One region of the Saccharopolyspora sp. NPDC045941 genome, then DNA from elsewhere that is predicted to be linked to it. Evidence: riboswitches for the same ligand, from Rfam matches in the RefSeq annotation. Region 1 holds a riboswitch; each other region holds the start of a gene.
What was found. Region 1 has a riboswitch for cobalamin ahead of AC07FN_RS36125 (HoxN/HupN/NixA family nickel/cobalt transporter). Riboswitches for the same ligand answer to the same signal wherever they lie in the genome.

Region 1 (4,203 bases):
CACCGCGACCGGCGACTTCGGGTCGCGGCCGTGCTCGATCAGGACGGCCGCGAACTCCCGGATCCGCTTGACCGCCATCATCAGCACCAGGGTGCCGCGCAGCCGGCCCAGCGCCGGCCAGTCCACCAGCGACTGCTCGTCGTGCGGCCCGACGTGCCCGGACACGACCACGACCTCGTGCGCGACGCCGCGATGGGTGACCGGCACGTCGGCTGCGGAGGGAGCCGCGAAAGCGCTGGTGATCCCGGGAACCGCGGTCACCGCGACCCCGGCCTCCACGCACGCCAGCAGCTCCTCGAACCCGCGCCCGAACAGGTACGGGTCGCCGCCCTTGAGCCGGACCACGAACTTGCCGGCCTTGGCGTGCTCGATCAGCAGCGAGTTGATGACGTCCTGGTTGGCCGCCCGCCCGTAGGGGATCTTCGAGGCGTCCACCACCTCCACGTGCGGGCCGAGCTCTTCGAGCAGCTCGCGCGGCGCCAGGCGGTCGGTGATCACCACGTCCGCGCGGCCCAGCAGCTGGCGCCCGCGGACCGTGATCAGGTCCGGGTCGCCCGGGCCGCCGCCCACGAGCGCGACGCCCGGCGCCGGCGGCTCGGACCGCTCGTCGACCACGCCGGTGCGCAACGCTTCCACGAGCCCGTCCCGCACGGCGGCGGAACGCCGGTGGTCGCCGCCCGCCAGCACCCCGAGCAGCAGCCCGCCGTGCTGGGCCACCGCAGGCGTGACGGCGGTCCCCTGCGAGGCGTCGTCGGCGCGGACGCAGAAGATGCGGCGCTGCTCGGCTTCGGCCGCGACCGCGGCGTTCACCTCGGCCCCGGTCGCGCACGCCACGACGTACCAAGCACCTTCCAGGTCGCCGTCGGCGTAGAGGCGCCGGTGCCACGTCAGGTCGCCCGCCTCGGCCATCGCCTCGACGGCCGGGGTCGCCTCCGGCGCGATCACGTCGACCAGCGCACCGGAGTTGATCAGGCGCGGGACCCGGCGCTGCGCGACGGTGCCCGCGCCGACGACGACCACCCGCTTCCCGGCGAGGTCGAGCCCGGCGAAGTAGTGCTGTTCAGTGTGCTTGGTCATGTCCGTAGTCCATGTCGGCTCCGCCCCGGCGAACTCGCCGGGGCCTTGTGCTCGGGGGCGCAGCCACGCGGTAGGCCACCTCGTCGTGGCTCACGATCACCGGCCTGACCTCGGGGCGCCACCTGGCACGGCCGGTGGACGCCGGTCACGCGCGTTCCGCGTCGTCGCCGCGGGCGGCGACTTTCCACCAGAGCGCGGCGCCGCCCCATACTGCCATGAAAGCGGCCAGCGTCAGATAGCCGAGCAGCTCGAAGTGGTCGCCGATGGCCGCGACCGGCTCCGCGAAGGACGCGCCGAGCTCCTGGAGCAACCCGGCGAGGACGACCAGCGCGACGACCGCGGCGAGCACCACCGTCAGCGCGGTGGTCGTCACGTTGACCTTCAACCGCCGCAGCGGCCGCGCCAGCGACCACGTGTAGGCCCGGGACATCAGCATGCCGTCCACGCTGTCCACTGTGCACATTCCGGCGGCGAACAGCAGCGGCAGGCTCAGCACGGCGATCGCGGACAGGTGCTCGGTCGGGGAGACCATGGCGAGCACGGTGATCTCGGTGGCGGTCTGCATGCCGAGCCCGAACAGCAGCCCGATGCCGAACAGGTGCCAGGAGCGGGCCACGTTGCGCATCCGCCCCCGCAGCACCCGGGCGAGCAGGCCGCGCCGCCCGAGCACCAGCTCGACCTCGGCCTCGTCGACCGCGCCGCGGCGGGCGCGGCGCAGCAGCCGCAGGGCGTCGCGCAGCACCAGCGCGTTGAGTACGGCCAGCGCGGTCAGGACCGCGATCACGATCAGGTCCACCGCCGTGGCGACCCGGACGCCGGCCTCCTCGGCCCACTGCTGCGCGGCGGGCCCGGCGATGAAAGCGACCGCGACGGCGAGGAAGAGCACGACGCTGGCGTGCCCGAGGGCGAACCACATGCCGGTCGACACCGGTCGCCTGCCGCGCTGCATCAGCAGCCGCGTGGCGTCGTCGATCACCGCGACGTGGTCGGCGTCGAACCCGTGGCGCAATCCGAGCAGGTACGCGGTCATCCCCGCGGCGGCCAGCCCTCCCACGGCGCCGAACTCCTGCTGCTGCAGCAGGTACGCGCCCCAACCCGCCAGGTGGAGCACTCCGACGGCGGCCAGCACGACCGCTGCTTTCCGGCGCTCGATGGCGCCCCAACCGGCCTGCGGCCGACTCTCTTCGGCATCCCGAGACATGGGATATCCGACCTCCTGGGTTTCCCGCCCGAGGGGCTCGGTGTCCGCACGCCGCGGCGCGGCGCGGGGCCGGCACGCAGTCTCCTGACTCCCGGATCGACGCGGCACCCCGGCCTTCCAGCTGCACGCAGCCGTGGCAACGAGTGGGGCCCACTCCCCGGTCACAGTGGCGGGACCGTCCCGGATTCGCACCGGGTTCCTGCACTGTCGGCGGCCGTATCCTTGCCTGCCCCGCGACCCGAGGTCAAACCCCGGGTGAAGTCGATCACGGCGGAGGCCTTGTTTGGCGACGAGGGCCGGTTGGGTACGTCGCGCTTACCGGTCTGCGCGGCCGAACGGGGCGACCCGGACGGGTGAACACCGGTCTTCCGCTGCTCTGGTCGGCCAGCGCATGCTTGGGCTACGGCGACCTCAAGAGCCTGCGGGAACGCGGGCCGACGGGGACAGGAGGCGACCATGAACGAGACCCACACCATCACGCTGAACCTGCAGGTCGTGGAGGCGGGCGCGAAGACCACCGCCGACGTGGGGTTCACCACTCCGGGCGGTCAGGCGCTGCACGGGCACGGCACCGCGCGCCGCCACCCGGACGACCCGGAGGTACCGCAGATCGGCGACGAGATCGCGATCGCCCGCGCCCTGTTCGAACTGGCGCACAAGCTGCTGGACAACGCGGCCGGCGACATCGGCGAGCGCCTGCACCGCCGCGTGCACCTGCCCGCCTGACGCGAAGCCGGGGGCGTCTCCGATCCGTCGGGGGCGCCCTCCGGCATGTCTCACGAATGCGCTTCGACCACCTCGCGCGCCGTCTTCGCGACGAGGTCCGCGAGGTCGTCGTCGAGTCCGGGGCGGGCCCGGACCCGCAGCGGCGCGGGATCCAGCTGCGGGAGGTCGTCGCGCACCACCAGCCCTTCCAGGCGCGGCTTCGCCGACGGCAGCAGCGCGACGCCGAGGCCGGACCGCGCGGCCGCGAGCACCCCGGCCAGATCGGCGGCCTCGCACACCAGGTCCGGATGCCGGCCGATCCCGGTCACCGCGTCGACCGCGAGCCGCCGCGTGGTGCACGGCTCGTCGAAGACGACCATCGGCAGCGGCTCGCCGGGGCCCGGCGGCGCCCAGTCCGGTGCCGCGTACCAGTCCAGCCGGAGCCAGCCCGCGTCCCGGCTCCGCCCGCCGACCGACGGGTCGATCAGCAGCGCGATGTCGATGCTGCCGCGGTCCACCGCTTCCGCGAGCCGCGCCGTCCGGTCCAGGCGGAACCGCACCTCGAACGCAGGGAAGGCGGCTCGCATCCGGGTCGCCAGCTCGGGGAGCAGCCGGTCGGCGGCGTGCTCGGTGGAGCCGAAGACGAGCGTGCGGCGTTCCTCCGCGCCGAGCCGGCGCAGCGCCTCGTCGTGCGCGCCGAGGATGCGCCGCGCCTCCGCCAGCAGGAGCTCTCCGGACGCGGTGAACTTGGCCTGCCGCCCCTCCCGGACCACCAGCTTCCGGTCCAGCACCCGCTCCAGCTTGCGCAGGTGCTGGCTGACCGCTGACTGGGTCAGGGACAGCGCGGCGGCGGCCCGGTGGAACCCGCCGCAGTCGGCGACCGCGACCATGCTGCGCAACGCGACGATGTCCAGCACTGCACCCATGCGACCACCCTAACCGATCAGCAATTGAAATCGATCGTGATTACTTATCGTCGTTGGACGCGGCCGGGCCGGGCGGGCGAGGCTTGGGATCATGCAGAGCACCCGCTCGATCCCGCTGCCGCTGGCGGCGCCGATCGTCGTCATCTGGGCCAGCGGATTCCCCACCGGGAAGCTGGGTGTCGGCGCCGCTCCCCCGTTCCTCCTGACCTCCGTGCGGCTCGCGCTGGCCGCGGCGGTGTTCGCGGCGATCGCGGTCTGCTCCCGCGCGACCTGGCCCAGCGGCAAGCGGTTCGG
Region 2 (4,203 bases), on a different contig from region 1:
CACGGCCCGGTCTTCGTACGCGCGGTAGCCGACCACGGTCCCCTCGGTGTAGTGCAGTTCGCCGTCCACCGGCTGCACACCGGGCAGCGGGACCGGGACGTCGGCGAGCTCGGCGGGGAACGTCGTCGGCAACCGGCCGCCGGGCTCCGCCTCGCCCAGCAGCACATCGGCCAGCGCGTCCCCGTACTCCTGGCTGCCGAACCAGGTCCACAGCACCGCGGGCACGTCGGCGGCCCACGGCATGAGCACCGGCGAACCGGCGTTGACCACCACGACGGTGTTCGGATTCGCCGCCACGACCTTGCGGATCAGCTCGTTCTGCGCGCCGGGCAGATCCAGCGAGTCGCGGTCGCGGCCCTCCGTCTCGACCTCGTCGTTGGTGCCGACCACCACCACCGCGACATCGGCGTCCCTGGCGACCGCGAGGGCCGCGGCGAGTTCGCTGGCGTCGTCCCATTCCCGTGCGCGGTGCCCGATTCCGACCGCCACCAGCGCATCGAGGCTCTGCGGGGTGAACTCCACGGTGAGCGCGGCCCGACCGGCGTCGTCCAGGTCCGATTCCACGATCACCACGTTGAACCGCTGCTCGGGCGGCTCCAGCATGTCGCCCATCGGATCGTCGATCCCGTCCGCGCGCACCACGTCCGCGGCCAGCACCTCCCGGCCCGCGAGCTCGACGCGGAAGCCGCCGGTGCCGTTCACCCCGAACACGTGCTCGCCGACGTCGAGCAGGAGATTCCCCCGCAGCCGCAACGACTTCGCCCCGGCAGGCAGCCCGCCGAGCCACAGCAGCCGCTCGGTGCCGCGCAATTCGCTTTCGAGCACCTCGCCGTCGGCACCGAGGTAGTCGACGCGCAGGCCGCTGCCCTCTCCCGCCGGATCGGCGACCTCCGCACCCGGGATCACGTCCAGCAGCCGCCGGTGCCGGACACCGCGCTGGTACACGACATCCGCGTCCGGCAACGCCGCCCGCAGCCCGTCCAGCGGAGTCACCACGTGCGGCGGGCTGACGTGCGAGGAACCGCCGCCCTGCACCGCCGGAATGGTGGCGTTCTCGCCGATCACCGCGACCTTGGCGACCTTCGGGTCGATCGGCAGCAGCGGCGCATCCGACACGGCCTCGTTGCGCAGCAGCACGAATCCCTGCGCCGCGAGCCGCCGAATGACCGGCCGGGCCTCCTCCGACGGACCGCCACCGCCAGGCTCGGAGTCCTCGAAAGCGCCGACGCGGTCGGCCAGCCGCAGGACGCGCAGGACCTTGTCGTCCAGCACCGACTCGGGAACTCCGCCCTTCTCCACGGCTTTCGCGAGTTTTCCGCCGCTCCAGGGGCTTTTCGGCCCGGGCATCGCCAGGTCGAGGCCGCCGAGCGCCGCCGCCTGGAGCGAGCGGGTGGCGAACCAGTCCGACACGAGCACGCCGTCCCACGCCCACTCACCCTTGAGGATGTCGTTCACCAGCGCGGAATTCTCGGTCATCGTGCTGCCGTTCACCGAGTTGTAGGCGGCCATCAGCACCCACGGCGATGCCTTCGCGATGATCCGCTCGAACGGCTTGAGGTAGAGGTCGCGCAGCGTCCGCTCGTCGACGATCGCGTCGTAGCTGAGCCGCTCGGTCTCGCTGTCGTTGGCCACGAAGTGCTTCGGCGTCGCGGCCACCCCGCGCGACTGGATGCCCGCCACCACCTCGGCGCCGATCTCGCCGATCAGCAGCGGATCCTCCGAGAAGTTCTCGAAATGCCTTCCGCCGAAAGGACTTCGGTGCACGTTGACGGTCGGCGCCAGCACCACGTGCACGCCCCGGCGGCGCGCCTCGTCGCCGAACATCTCCCCCGCGGTCCGCGCCGCCGCCCGGTCCCACGTCGCCGCCAGCGCGGACGCCACCGGGAACAGCAACGAGGTGTCGCGCTCGTCCCAGGTCGTGCCGCGCACCCCGTTCGGGCCGTCGGAGAGCACCAGCGACCGCAGCCCGATCTGGGGCATCGGGTGCAGGGTCCAGAAGTCGGCTCCGGTCAGCAGCCGCGCCTTGTCCGCCACGGTCAGCTCCGAGAGCAACGACCGAAGCTTCGCCTCGTCCACCGGGTCCCCTTTCGCCAGCCCCCGGCCGCCCAGTCTCGGCCACCGCGCCCGGACTGTCGACCGGTACCACGCCACGCCGTTATCTGCCCATGCACGCCGCCCCCGAACCCAACATGTAGTGTGTCGATCGCTGGTGGTTCACCGGAGGCGTCCGGTGAGGCAAGAGGGAACCCGGTGCGAATCCGGGACTGCCCCGCAGCGGTGAACGGGAACGAAAGGCGTGACCCGGCTGCCGAACGGCAGCGGGTAGAGCACTGGGCGAACAGCCTGGGAAGCCACGACCGCTAGGCCGCCCGTGAGTCCGAAGACCTGCCGCCGGTGCACGCGCGAAGCGTGCTGTCCGGGACCTCGAGGGCGGGTCTGCGCGGACGACCAGCGGCTGCCGCCGCGGGTCTCCTCGCGCGCCGTCGTGGTCCGCCGAGCTCGCGAGGGAGAGAGCCCGTGACGGCGACACTCAACGACTGGACCCGCGTGTCCACTGTGGTCCACCAAGCCTGCGCCGGGCTGTCCGGCGTGTCCGCCGAAGCCGTGCTCGACGAGGTGCGGCGCACCGGCTACACCGGCATCAGCGACGACGAGCTCTCGCTCGCCCAGGTCATGGCGGCGCGCACGCTGATCGAGACCGAACCGAACTACTCGCAGGTCACCGCCCGGCTGCTGCTGGACCGGATGCGCCGCGAGGCGCTGAGCTACCTGGGGGAGCCGCAGGAGGCCGACCAGGAGGAGATGCGCGCCCGCTACCCGGAGTACTTCGCCGACTACGTGCGGCGCGGCATCGAGCTGGAGATGCTGGACCCGGAGCTGGGCGCCTTCGACCTGGCGCGGCTGGGCGGCGCGCTGGTGGCGGAACGCGACCTGACCTTCGGCTTCCTCGGGCTGCAGACCCTCTACGACCGGTACTTCCTGCACCACGACGGCACCCGGTTCGAGCTGCCGCAGGCCTTCTTCATGCGGGTCGCGATGGGTCTCGCGCTTCGCGAGGACGACCGCGAGGCGCGGGCCATCGAGTTCTACCACCTGCTGTCGTCGTTCGACTTCATGTGCTCGACGCCGACGCTGTTCAACGCCGGCACCACCCGGCCGCAGCTGTCGTCCTGCTTCCTGACCACTGTGGACGACGACCTGTCCGGCATCTTCCACTCGATCAGCAACAACGCGCTGCTGTCGAAGTACGCCGGCGGGCTGGGCAACGACTGGACGCCGGTGCGCGGCATCGGCGCCCACATCAACGGCACCAACGGGAAGTCGCAGGGCGTGGTGCCGTTCCTGAAGATCGCCAACGACACCGCGGTGGCGGTCAACCAGGGCGGCAAGCGCAAGGGCGCGGTGTGCGCGTACCTGGAGACCTGGCACATCGACGTCGAGGAGTTCCTCGACCTGCGCAAGAACACCGGCGACGACCGCCGCCGCACCCACGACATGAACACCGCGAACTGGGTGCCCGACGAGTTCCTGCGCCGCGTCGAAGCCGACGAGCAGTGGACGCTGTTCTCCCCGGACGAGACCGCTGACCTGCACGACCTCTACGGCAAGGCGTTCGCCGAGCGCTACCGCGCCTACGAGCAGGCCGCCGACCGCGGCGAGATCAAGGTGTTCAAGCGGGTCCGGGCGGTGGAGCTGTGGCGGCGGATGCTGACCATGCTCTTCGAGACCGGCCACCCGTGGATCACCTTCAAGGACCCGTGCAACCTGCGCTCGCCGCAGCAGCACAACGGCGTCGTGCACTCTTCGAACCTGTGCACCGAGATCACCCTGAACACCAGCACCGACGAGGTGGCGGTGTGCAACCTCGGGTCGATCAACCTGGCCCGGCACGTCACGGCCGACGGCATCGACGCCGAGAAGCTGGAGCGCACCACCCGCACCGCCGTGCGGATGCTGGACAACGTCATCGACATCAACTTCTACACGATCCCTGAGGCACGCCGGTCCAACCTGCGGCACCGGCCGGTCGGGCTGGGGCTGATGGGCTTCGCGGACGCGCTGTTCGTGCAGCGCATCCCGGTGTCGTCGGATGCGGCGGTGGAGTTCGCCGACCGCAGCATGGAGCAGATCAGCTACCACGCCATCGCCGCGTCAAGCGCGCTGGCGGCCGAGCGGGGCCGCTACGAGTCCTTCGACGGTTCG
Region 3 (4,203 bases), on a different contig from region 1:
CCGGATCAAGTTGCCGCATCGCGGCGAAAATTCCCGGCAGATCGGACCGTTTCGCGGGCGGCGCCACCGGTGCGGCGCCGCCCGCGGGCCCGGCGTCAGCGCAGTTCGGCCGCCGCCGCGACGAGGTTCTGCAACGCCGCCTCGACCTCGGCGTAGCCGCGGGTCTTCAGCCCGCAGTCCGGGTTGACCCACAACCGTTCCGCCGGCACCGCCGCCAGCGCGGCCCGCAGCAGGTCCACGACCTCGGCGGTGTCCGGCACGCGCGGCGAGTGGATGTCGTACACCCCGGGCCCGACGCCGTGGCCGAAGCCGACCGCGTTGAGATCGTCGAGCACCTCCATGCGCGAGCGGGCGGCCTCGATGCTGGTGACGTCGGCGCCCAGCGCCACGATCGCGTTGATCACGTCGCCGAACTCCGAATAGCACAGGTGGGTGTGGATCTGGGTCGAATCGGCGACGCCGCAGGTGGCGAGCCGGAAGGACGTCACCGCCCAGTCCAGGTACTCCCCGTGCGCTGCCCGGCGCAGCGGGAGCAGTTCGCGCAGCGCGGGCTCGTCGACCTGGATGACCCGGATGCCGGCCGCCTCCAGGTCGGCGACCTCGTCCCGGATGGCCAGCGCGACCTGCTTCGCGGTGTCGGCCGGCGGCTGGTCGTCGCGGACGAACGACCACGCCAGGATCGTCACCGGGCCGGTGAGCATGCCCTTGACCGGCTTCTCGGTCAGCCGCTGCGCATAGCTCGCCCACTCGACGGTGATCGGTGCCGGGCGGGAGACGTCGCCGTAGAGGATCGGCGGGCGCACGCACCGCGAACCGTAGGACTGCACCCATGCGTTGTCGGTGCTGGCGAAGCCGTCCAGGTGCTCGGCGAAGTACTGCACCATGTCGTTGCGCTCCGGCTCGCCGTGCACCAGGACATCGAGCCCGAGCCCTTCCTGCAGGCGGATCACGCGCTCGATCTCGTCCTGCATCCGCCGCCGGTACGTCGCCTGGTCGATGCGGCCGGCGCGCACCGCGGCGCGCGCCTTGCGGACGTCCGTGGTCTGCGGGAACGATCCGATCGTCGTGGTCGGCAACGGTGGCAGGTTCAACGCCTCCTGCTGAGCCGCGCGCCGCGTGTCGTACTCGCCGCGCTGCGTGTACTCCGGCCGAAGCGCCTGCAACCGAGCGCGCACGCGATTGTTCCGGACCCGGTCCGCGCCGGCGCGGTCGGCGATCGCGGTGCGCGCCTCGGCCAGCTCGTCGGCCACCGCGTCGCGGCCCTCGCGCAACGCGCGGCCCAGCACGACCACCTCGCGGACCTTCTGCGCGGCGAAGGCCAGCCAGGACTTCACCTGCGGGTCGATGCCGGTCTCCGCGTCGACGTCGTAGGGCACGTGCAGCAGGGAGCACGACGAGCTGACCGCGACCTCGTTCGCCGAGCCGAGCAGCGTGGCAGCGGTCGCGAGCGCCTTGTCGAGATCGGTGCGCCAGACGTTTCGCCCGTCGACGAGCCCGGCCACCAGGGTCTTGCCGCTCAGCCCGCGAACCGACGACAGAGCGTCCACTGTGGACTTACCGGCGACGAGGTCGGCGCCGATCGCTTCGACCGGGCTGGACGCCAGCACCTCCAGCGCCTCGCCGAGATCGCCGAAGTACCCCGCGACCAGCAGTTTCGGCCGCTCCGCCAGATCGCCGAGCCGCCGGTAGGCGGCACGCAGGGCGGCGAGTTCGGCCGGCGAGCGGTCGGCGGCGAAGGCGGGCTCGTCCAGCTGCACCCACTCAACGCCGGCGCGGTGCAGCTCGCCGAGCAGCTCCGCGTAGGTGTCCAGCAGCGCGTCCAGCCGGTCCAGCGGCCGGAACGACTCCGGCGCGCCGTCCGCGGACTTGGCCAGCAGCAGGAACGTGAGCGGGCCGACCAGCACCGGGCGGGTGGTCACGCCCAGCTCCGCGGCCTCCCGGTACTGCTCCACGGGAGTCCGGTCGGCCAGCGAGAACTGCGTGTCCGGGCCGATCTCGGGCACCAGGTAGTGGTAGTTCGTGTCGAACCACTTCGTCATCTCCAGCGGCGGCTCGGACGCCACGCCGCGCGCCATCGCGAAGTAGGTGTCCAGCGGGCCCAGCCCGAGCTTCGCGAAGCGCGGCGGGATCGCGCCGAAGGTGACGGCGGTGTCCAGCACCTGGTCGTAGTACGAGGACGTGTTGCCCGGCACCGAATCCAGGCCCGCGTCCCACAGCGACCGCCAGGTCTGGACGCGGAGTTCGCGCGCCACCGCGCGCAGCTCCGCCTCGCCGATGCTGGACGACCAGTAGCGCTCCAGCGCGCGCTTGAGTTCCCGGTCGGGGCCGATCCGGGGGTATCCGAGTACGGTAGATCCGATCTTGCTGGTCAAGGCCCTCTCCTCGCGAGCTCGACGGCAGATGCCCCGAGGTCCGGGAAGGCGCAGGCGGCCCGGCTCGCACCGCGCGGCGCGAGCCGGTCGTCCGCCGGGTCCTCCCGCGAGACCCCGGACCGCGCGCACCGTCCGGTGCGCGCACCGGTGGCAGGTCTTCGGACTCGCGGGCGCGTCCCGGCCGGAGCCGGGGTTCCTAGTGGCCGTCGCTTCCCAGGCACGCGTGCCCAGTGCTGTGCCCGGTCTGGGACCGGGGACGGCGTTCGTTCCCACTCACCGCTGCGGGGCAGTCCCGGATTCGCACCGGGTTCCCTCTTGCCTCGTCCACCCCGCTCCAGGGAGGCGGACGAACCACCAGCACAACGGAGGCTACCGATCGGGGGGCCGTTGACAAGGGCCGGTGACGCGCCCGGCCCGCGCCAGGCGGCCCCCGCGACCGGCGATCCCCGGGCTGAACATGATCTTCCGGCCCGCCGCCGCACCTCCGGTGAGACGCTCGTCACGCGGCACCGTCGCCGGCGGCCCGCTCCCGAAACGCGGGATGGCCACGTCCGGGTGACGATCGTGGAAACGGGGCGATCCGCATCTCACGTTTCCGCGGCGCGGGGCGTCTACGGGGAGTGAAAGTGAGACCGTTCGAGCAGATCGTTGACGAGTACGGCCCGATGGTGCTGCGAGTGTGCCGGGCCGTGCTCGGACCGGCCGACGCCGAGGACGCGTGGTCCGAGACGTTCCTGGCCGCACTGCGCGCCTACCCGGAGCTGGCCGAGGACACCAACGTGGAGGCGTGGCTGGTCACGATCGCCCACCGCAAGGCGGTCGACGTCACCAGGGCGACGGCCCGCCGGCCGGTGGTGGTCGAGCGCCTGCCCGAGCGGCCCAGCACGACCGGCCGCCCGGAGGACTGGGACGGCGACCTGTGGGCCGCGCTGAGCGCGCTGCCGGCCAAGCAGCGCATGGCGGTGGCCTACCACTACCTGGCCGGCCTGCCCTATGCCGAGATCGCCGCGATCCTCGGCGGCAGCACCGATGCCGCCCGGCGGGCCGCCGCGGACGGCATCAAGACCCTGCGCACGACCTACAGACCCACCACGAGCGTGGGGAGGGAAGCGTGATGATGACGATCCACGAATCCGACGACAGACACCTGTTCGACGCGCTCCCGGCGATCGACTTCAACACCAGCGAGCGGCTGCACATCGACCTGGTGAGCGCGGCCCAGCGGGAAGGGCTGCTCGACGTCGCGTACCGCACCGTCGGCACCCCGGTCGGCGAGCTGCTGCTGGCGGCCACCGAACGCGGCCTGGTGCGGGTCGCTTTCGATCGACAGGGGCACAGCTCGGTCCTGGAGTCGCTGGCCGAGCTGATCAGCCCGCGCATCCTGCGGGCGCCGGCCCGGCTCGACGAGGCGGTCCGCCAGATCGACGAGTACTTCGCCGGGCGGCGACGGACTTTCGACCTGCCGCTGGACTGGCGGCTCTCGCGCGGGTTCCGGCTCAACGTGCTGGAACACCTGCCCGACATCGGCTACGGCCGCACCGCCAGCTACGCGGAGGTCGCCGCCGCGGCGGGCAGCCCGCGGGCGGTTCGCGCGGTGGGCACCGCGTGCGCGACCAACCCGCTACCGGTGGTGGTGCCGTGCCACCGCGTCGTGCGCTCGGACGGCACCTCGGGCGGGTACGTCGGCGGCGCGGAAGCCAAGGAAACCCTGCTGAACCTGGAGGCGGCATGAGCACGTCGAAGACGGACCGGTACGCGAAGCGGGTCGCGGCGGCGGACTGGGCGGGAGTCGCCGCCGAGGTCAACGACTACGGTTGCGCGCTGCTGCCGC
Region 4 (4,203 bases), on a different contig from region 1:
GGGTCGCCGGGGCCGAGACCCACGCCGAAAAGCGTGCCCTTGCCGTTGCTGCTCACTCTTCCTCGCTCGCGATCGCGTTGATGGCGGCCACCGCCATGGCGCTGCCGCCGCGGCGGCCGTGCACCACCAGGTGGTCCAGCTCGGCGGGGTGCGCCGCCAACGCCTCCTTCGATTCCGCGGCACCGATGAAGCCGACGGGCAGCCCCAGCACCGCGGCGGGCTTCGGGGCGCCGTCCTCGATCATCTCCAGCAACCGGAACAGCGCCGTCGGAGCGTTGCCGATCGCGACGACCGATCCCGCCAGCCGGTCGCGCCACAGCTCCAGTGCCGCGGCGCTGCGCGTCGTGCCCAGCTCGCGGGCCAGGTCCGGGACCCGCTCATCGGACAGCGTGCAGATCACGTCGTTGTCCGCGGGCAGACGGCGCCGGGTCACGCCGGCGGCGACCATCGCGGCGTCGCACAGCACCGGCGCACCGGCGCGGAGGGCCGCGCGCGCGTTGAGCACCGCGTCCGCCGAGTACGCCAGGTCGTCGACCAGGTCGACCATGCCGCAGGCGTGGATCATCCGCACCGCTACCCCGGCCACCTCCGGCGGCAGGCCGCTCAGGGCCGCTTCCGCGCGGATCGTGGCGAAGGAGCGGCGGTAGATCTCCGCGCCTTCCCGGACGTATTCGGGCACCCCTCGGTAGCGGGTCGCCCCGTTGTTCTCGTTCACACTGTCCTCCGTGCCGCGACGAGCGCGGCGGATACCTGGTCGACATCGGCGCCGGATGCCCGCGTCTCGCCGTCGAGACCGACCTCGTAGCCGGCACCGGTCGCCAGCACTTCCACGACGCGCCCCCGCGGTCGGCCGCAGCGCCGTTCGCAACCCGACCAATGCACCGGCAGAGCGCCGCCCGCCGATGCGCGCTGGGCGTCTTCGCGGACGTCGGCCCGCGCCTTCGCACAGCCGGGACGACCGGCGCACGCGGTCACCCCGGCACCGGCCGAGGACGGATCGACGAGCAGGCCGTGCGCGCCGAGTTCCGAGAGCCACCGCCCCGCTTCCTCCGGCGGCAAGCCGGGCAGGACGACGGTCCGCCACGGCGTCAGGCGAAGTTCGCCCGCGGCGTCGGACGCGGCGGTGATGATATCCAGCTGGTCCCGCGACAGGCGGCCCAGTGGTGCTCCCGCCACCACCCCGACCGTTCCGTCGGACCGTTCCACCGCGCCGACCTGCGAATGCGTCGCCGGCCGGTTCGACGGCACCAGCCCGGCCGGGACGGCGCCGAGGCGATCGGCGATCCGGCGCGCACCGTCGTCGAGTTCGGCCAGCCGCCAAGCCGAGAGCCCTTGCTCGGCCTTCTCCGCCAGGAACGCCTCCGCCGCGGCGATGGCGACGCCGGCGGCCTGGTCCGGGGTCGATCGCACTCCGGAATCCACGCCGGCGAGCACGAGTGCCAGCGTGTCCGCGCTCTCCGCGAGCAGGCCGACATCGGCGCCGAGCGAGATGACGTCCGCGCGGCCGTCGTCGATGGCGAACAGGAAACGTCCGGGCAGGTCCGCCAGCGACGACGTCGCGCAGAGCGCCGCGTCGAGTTCCCGGGCCACCGCCCGCACGTCGACCAGCTCGCGGCCGTCCGCCGAGGGCGAGCCGATGATGTTGCGGACCCGTTCGTGCGTTGCCGAGGGCAGCAGCCCCGCCGTCCGGAGCCCGGCGGCGAGTTCCTCCTCCGCTCCCGCGGGCAGTCCGCGCACCTGCACGTTCGCCCGCGAGGTGAGCTCCGCGCCGCCGTCGCCGAGCGCCGCGGCCGCCGCGATCGCCCGGACCTGGGGAGGCGTGAGCACACCACCCGGGACGCGGATGCGGGCCAGTCCGCCGTCGGCTGCCTCGTGCACCCGCAGCGCGCCGGGACACGCGTCCCGCTCTGGTCTGGCTCTGTGCAACACCCGGCTGATACTACGGACCCAGGTAGTTGCGGACGCAAAACAAGCGGGGTGCGACGTGCGTCATGCCCGCGCCGCTTGACGTAAGATCGCCCCGTTGCGAAGAGTGGTCGCAACATTCAGCGGCGACGGTGGAGGAAGCCGGTGCGAATCCGGCGCGGTCCCGCCACTGTCACCGGGGAGCGGACTCCAAGGAAGTCACTGTCCTAACTGGACGGGAAGACGGAGCGAGCGCTGATCCGGGAGCCAGGAGACTCCGGTCGCCGCGACCTACGAACCGGGGCGAGGACCCCGAGAGAGGTGCCGTCATGCGCTGCGCACGCGCGCCCAGGCCCCGCGACGCCGGTCGCCACGCCGAGGAGCGATCCGCATGATCCTACTTCTGTCCACTTCGGACACCGATCTGCTCAGCGCGCGAGCCGCCGACGCCGAGTACCGGCTCGGCAACCCGGCGCGGCTGGGCGTGGACGACCTGCCCCCGCTGCTGGAGGACGTCGACCTCGTCGTCGTGCGGCTGCTCGGCGGCCGCCGGGCCTGGGAAGAGGGCCTGGACTCGCTGCTCGCGGGCCCGCGCCCGGTGATCGTGCTCGGCGGCGAACAGGCGCCGGACGCGGAACTGATGGAATGCTCGACCGTGCCGGGCGGGGTGTGCGCCGAAGCGCACCGCTACCTCGCCCACGGCGGCCCGGACAACCTGGCTCAGCTGCACCGCTTCCTGTCCGACACGATCCTGCTCACCGGGCACGGCTTCGAGCCTCCGGCGGAGACGCCGACCTGGGGCGTGCTGGAGCGGACCCCGCGGCGCACCGAGGGCCCGACCGTCGCCATGCTCTACTACCGCGCGCACCACATGGCGGGCAACACCGCGTTCGCGAACGCGCTGTGCGAGGCCATCGAAGACGCCGGTGGCCAGGCCTTGCCGCTGTTCTGCGCCTCCCTGCGGGCGCCCGATCCGCAGCTGCTGGAGCAGCTCGGCCGGGCGGACGCGCTGGTCGTCACCGTGCTCGCCGCGGGCGGCACGAAGCCCGCCACCGCTTCCGCCGGCGGTGACGACGAGGCGTGGGACGTCGGCGCGCTCGCCGAACTCGACATCCCGATCCTGCAGGGACTGTGCCTGACCAGCAGCCGCGAGGCCTGGGAGGACAACGACGAGGGCCTGTCGCCGCTGGACATGGCCACGCAGGTCGCCGTGCCCGAGTTCGACGGCCGCCTGATCACCGTGCCCTTCTCCTTCAAGGAGAACGATGCCGAGGGGCTGCCGGTCTACGTGGCCGACCGCGAACGGGCGGCCCGGGTCGCCGGCATCGCGGTCCGGCACGCGACGCTGCGGCACGTGCCGCCGCAGGACAAGCGCCTGGCGCTGATGCTGTCGGCCTACCCGACCAAGCACTCCCGGATCGGCAACGCCGTCGGCCTGGACACGCCGGTCAGCGCGGTCCGCCTGCTGCGGGCGCTGCGCGAGCAGGGCTACGACATCGGCCCCGAGGACGGCCCCGACGCGCTGCCAGGCGTCGCGGACCAGGACGGCGATGCGCTGATCCACGCGCTGATCGCCGCCGGTGGCCAGGACCGCGACTGGCTGTCCGAGGAGCAGCTCAGCGGGAACCCGGTCCGCATCCCCGCGCGCCGGTACGCGAGCTGGTTCGCGACGCTGCCCGAGGACCTGCGCACCGCGATCGAGCAGCACTGGGGACCGCCGCCGGGCGAACTGTTCGTCGACCGCTCCCAGGACCCAGAAGGCGAGATCGTGCTCGCCGCCGTCCGCGCGGGCAACGTCGTGCTCATGGTGCAGCCGCCGCGTGGTTTCGGCGAGAACCCGATCGCGATCTACCACGACCCGGACCTGCCGCCGAGCCACCACTACCTCGCGGCCTACCGCTGGCTGATCGACGAGTTCGGCGCCCACGCCATGGTGCACCTGGGCAAGCACGGCAACCTCGAATGGCTGCCCGGGAAGACGGCGGGCATGTCCGCCTCGTGCGCCCCGGACGCCGCGATCGCCGACCTCCCGCTGATCTACCCGTTCCTGGTCAACGACCCCGGCGAGGGCACCCAGGCCAAGCGCCGGGTGCACGCCACCCTGGTCGACCACCTCGTGCCGCCGATGGCCCGCGCGGAGAGCTACGGCGACATCGCCCGGCTGGAACAGCTCCTCGACGAGCACGCCAACATCTCGGCGATGGACCCGGCGAAGCTGCCCGCGATCCGCAGCCAGATCTGGACGCTGATGCAGGCCGCCAAGCTCGACCACGACTTGGGGCTCGACGAACGGCCGCA

Region 2: another riboswitch for cobalamin. It lies ahead of AC07FN_RS00025 (ribonucleoside-diphosphate reductase subunit alpha); the one in region 1 lies ahead of AC07FN_RS36125 (HoxN/HupN/NixA family nickel/cobalt transporter).
Region 3: another riboswitch for cobalamin. It lies ahead of metE (5-methyltetrahydropteroyltriglutamate--homocysteine S-methyltransferase); the one in region 1 lies ahead of AC07FN_RS36125 (HoxN/HupN/NixA family nickel/cobalt transporter).
Region 4: another riboswitch for cobalamin. It lies ahead of cobN (cobaltochelatase subunit CobN); the one in region 1 lies ahead of AC07FN_RS36125 (HoxN/HupN/NixA family nickel/cobalt transporter).

What each region holds. Positions count from the first base shown of each region.
Region 1 is NZ_JBWKKU010000064.1:258-4,460, forward strand. Features, by position in the region: gene cobA (uroporphyrinogen-III C-methyltransferase) at 1-1,077, opposite strand, end outside; gene AC07FN_RS36125 (HoxN/HupN/NixA family nickel/cobalt transporter) at 1,223-2,278, opposite strand; cobalamin riboswitch at 2,356-2,480, opposite strand; gene AC07FN_RS36130 (DUF1876 domain-containing protein) at 2,735-3,004, shown strand; gene AC07FN_RS36135 (LysR substrate-binding domain-containing protein) at 3,055-3,909, opposite strand; gene AC07FN_RS36140 (DMT family transporter) at 4,001-4,203, shown strand, end outside.
Region 2 is NZ_JBWKKU010000001.1:4,486-8,688, reverse strand. Features, by position in the region: gene AC07FN_RS00030 (glycoside hydrolase family 3 protein) at 1-2,076, opposite strand, end outside; cobalamin riboswitch at 2,194-2,407, shown strand; gene AC07FN_RS00025 (ribonucleoside-diphosphate reductase subunit alpha) at 2,518-4,203, shown strand, end outside.
Region 3 is NZ_JBWKKU010000004.1:193,814-198,016, reverse strand. Features, by position in the region: gene metE (5-methyltetrahydropteroyltriglutamate--homocysteine S-methyltransferase) at 96-2,372, opposite strand; cobalamin riboswitch at 2,505-2,743, opposite strand; gene AC07FN_RS05010 (RNA polymerase sigma factor) at 2,993-3,487, shown strand; gene AC07FN_RS05005 (methylated-DNA--[protein]-cysteine S-methyltransferase) at 3,487-4,104, shown strand; gene AC07FN_RS05000 (2OG-Fe(II) oxygenase) at 4,101-4,203, shown strand, end outside.
Region 4 is NZ_JBWKKU010000122.1:3,953-8,155, forward strand. Features, by position in the region: gene AC07FN_RS44940 (precorrin-2 C(20)-methyltransferase) at 1-56, opposite strand, end outside; gene AC07FN_RS44945 (precorrin-8X methylmutase) at 53-679, opposite strand; gene cobG (precorrin-3B synthase) at 712-1,929, opposite strand; cobalamin riboswitch at 2,016-2,202, shown strand; gene cobN (cobaltochelatase subunit CobN) at 2,297-4,203, shown strand, end outside.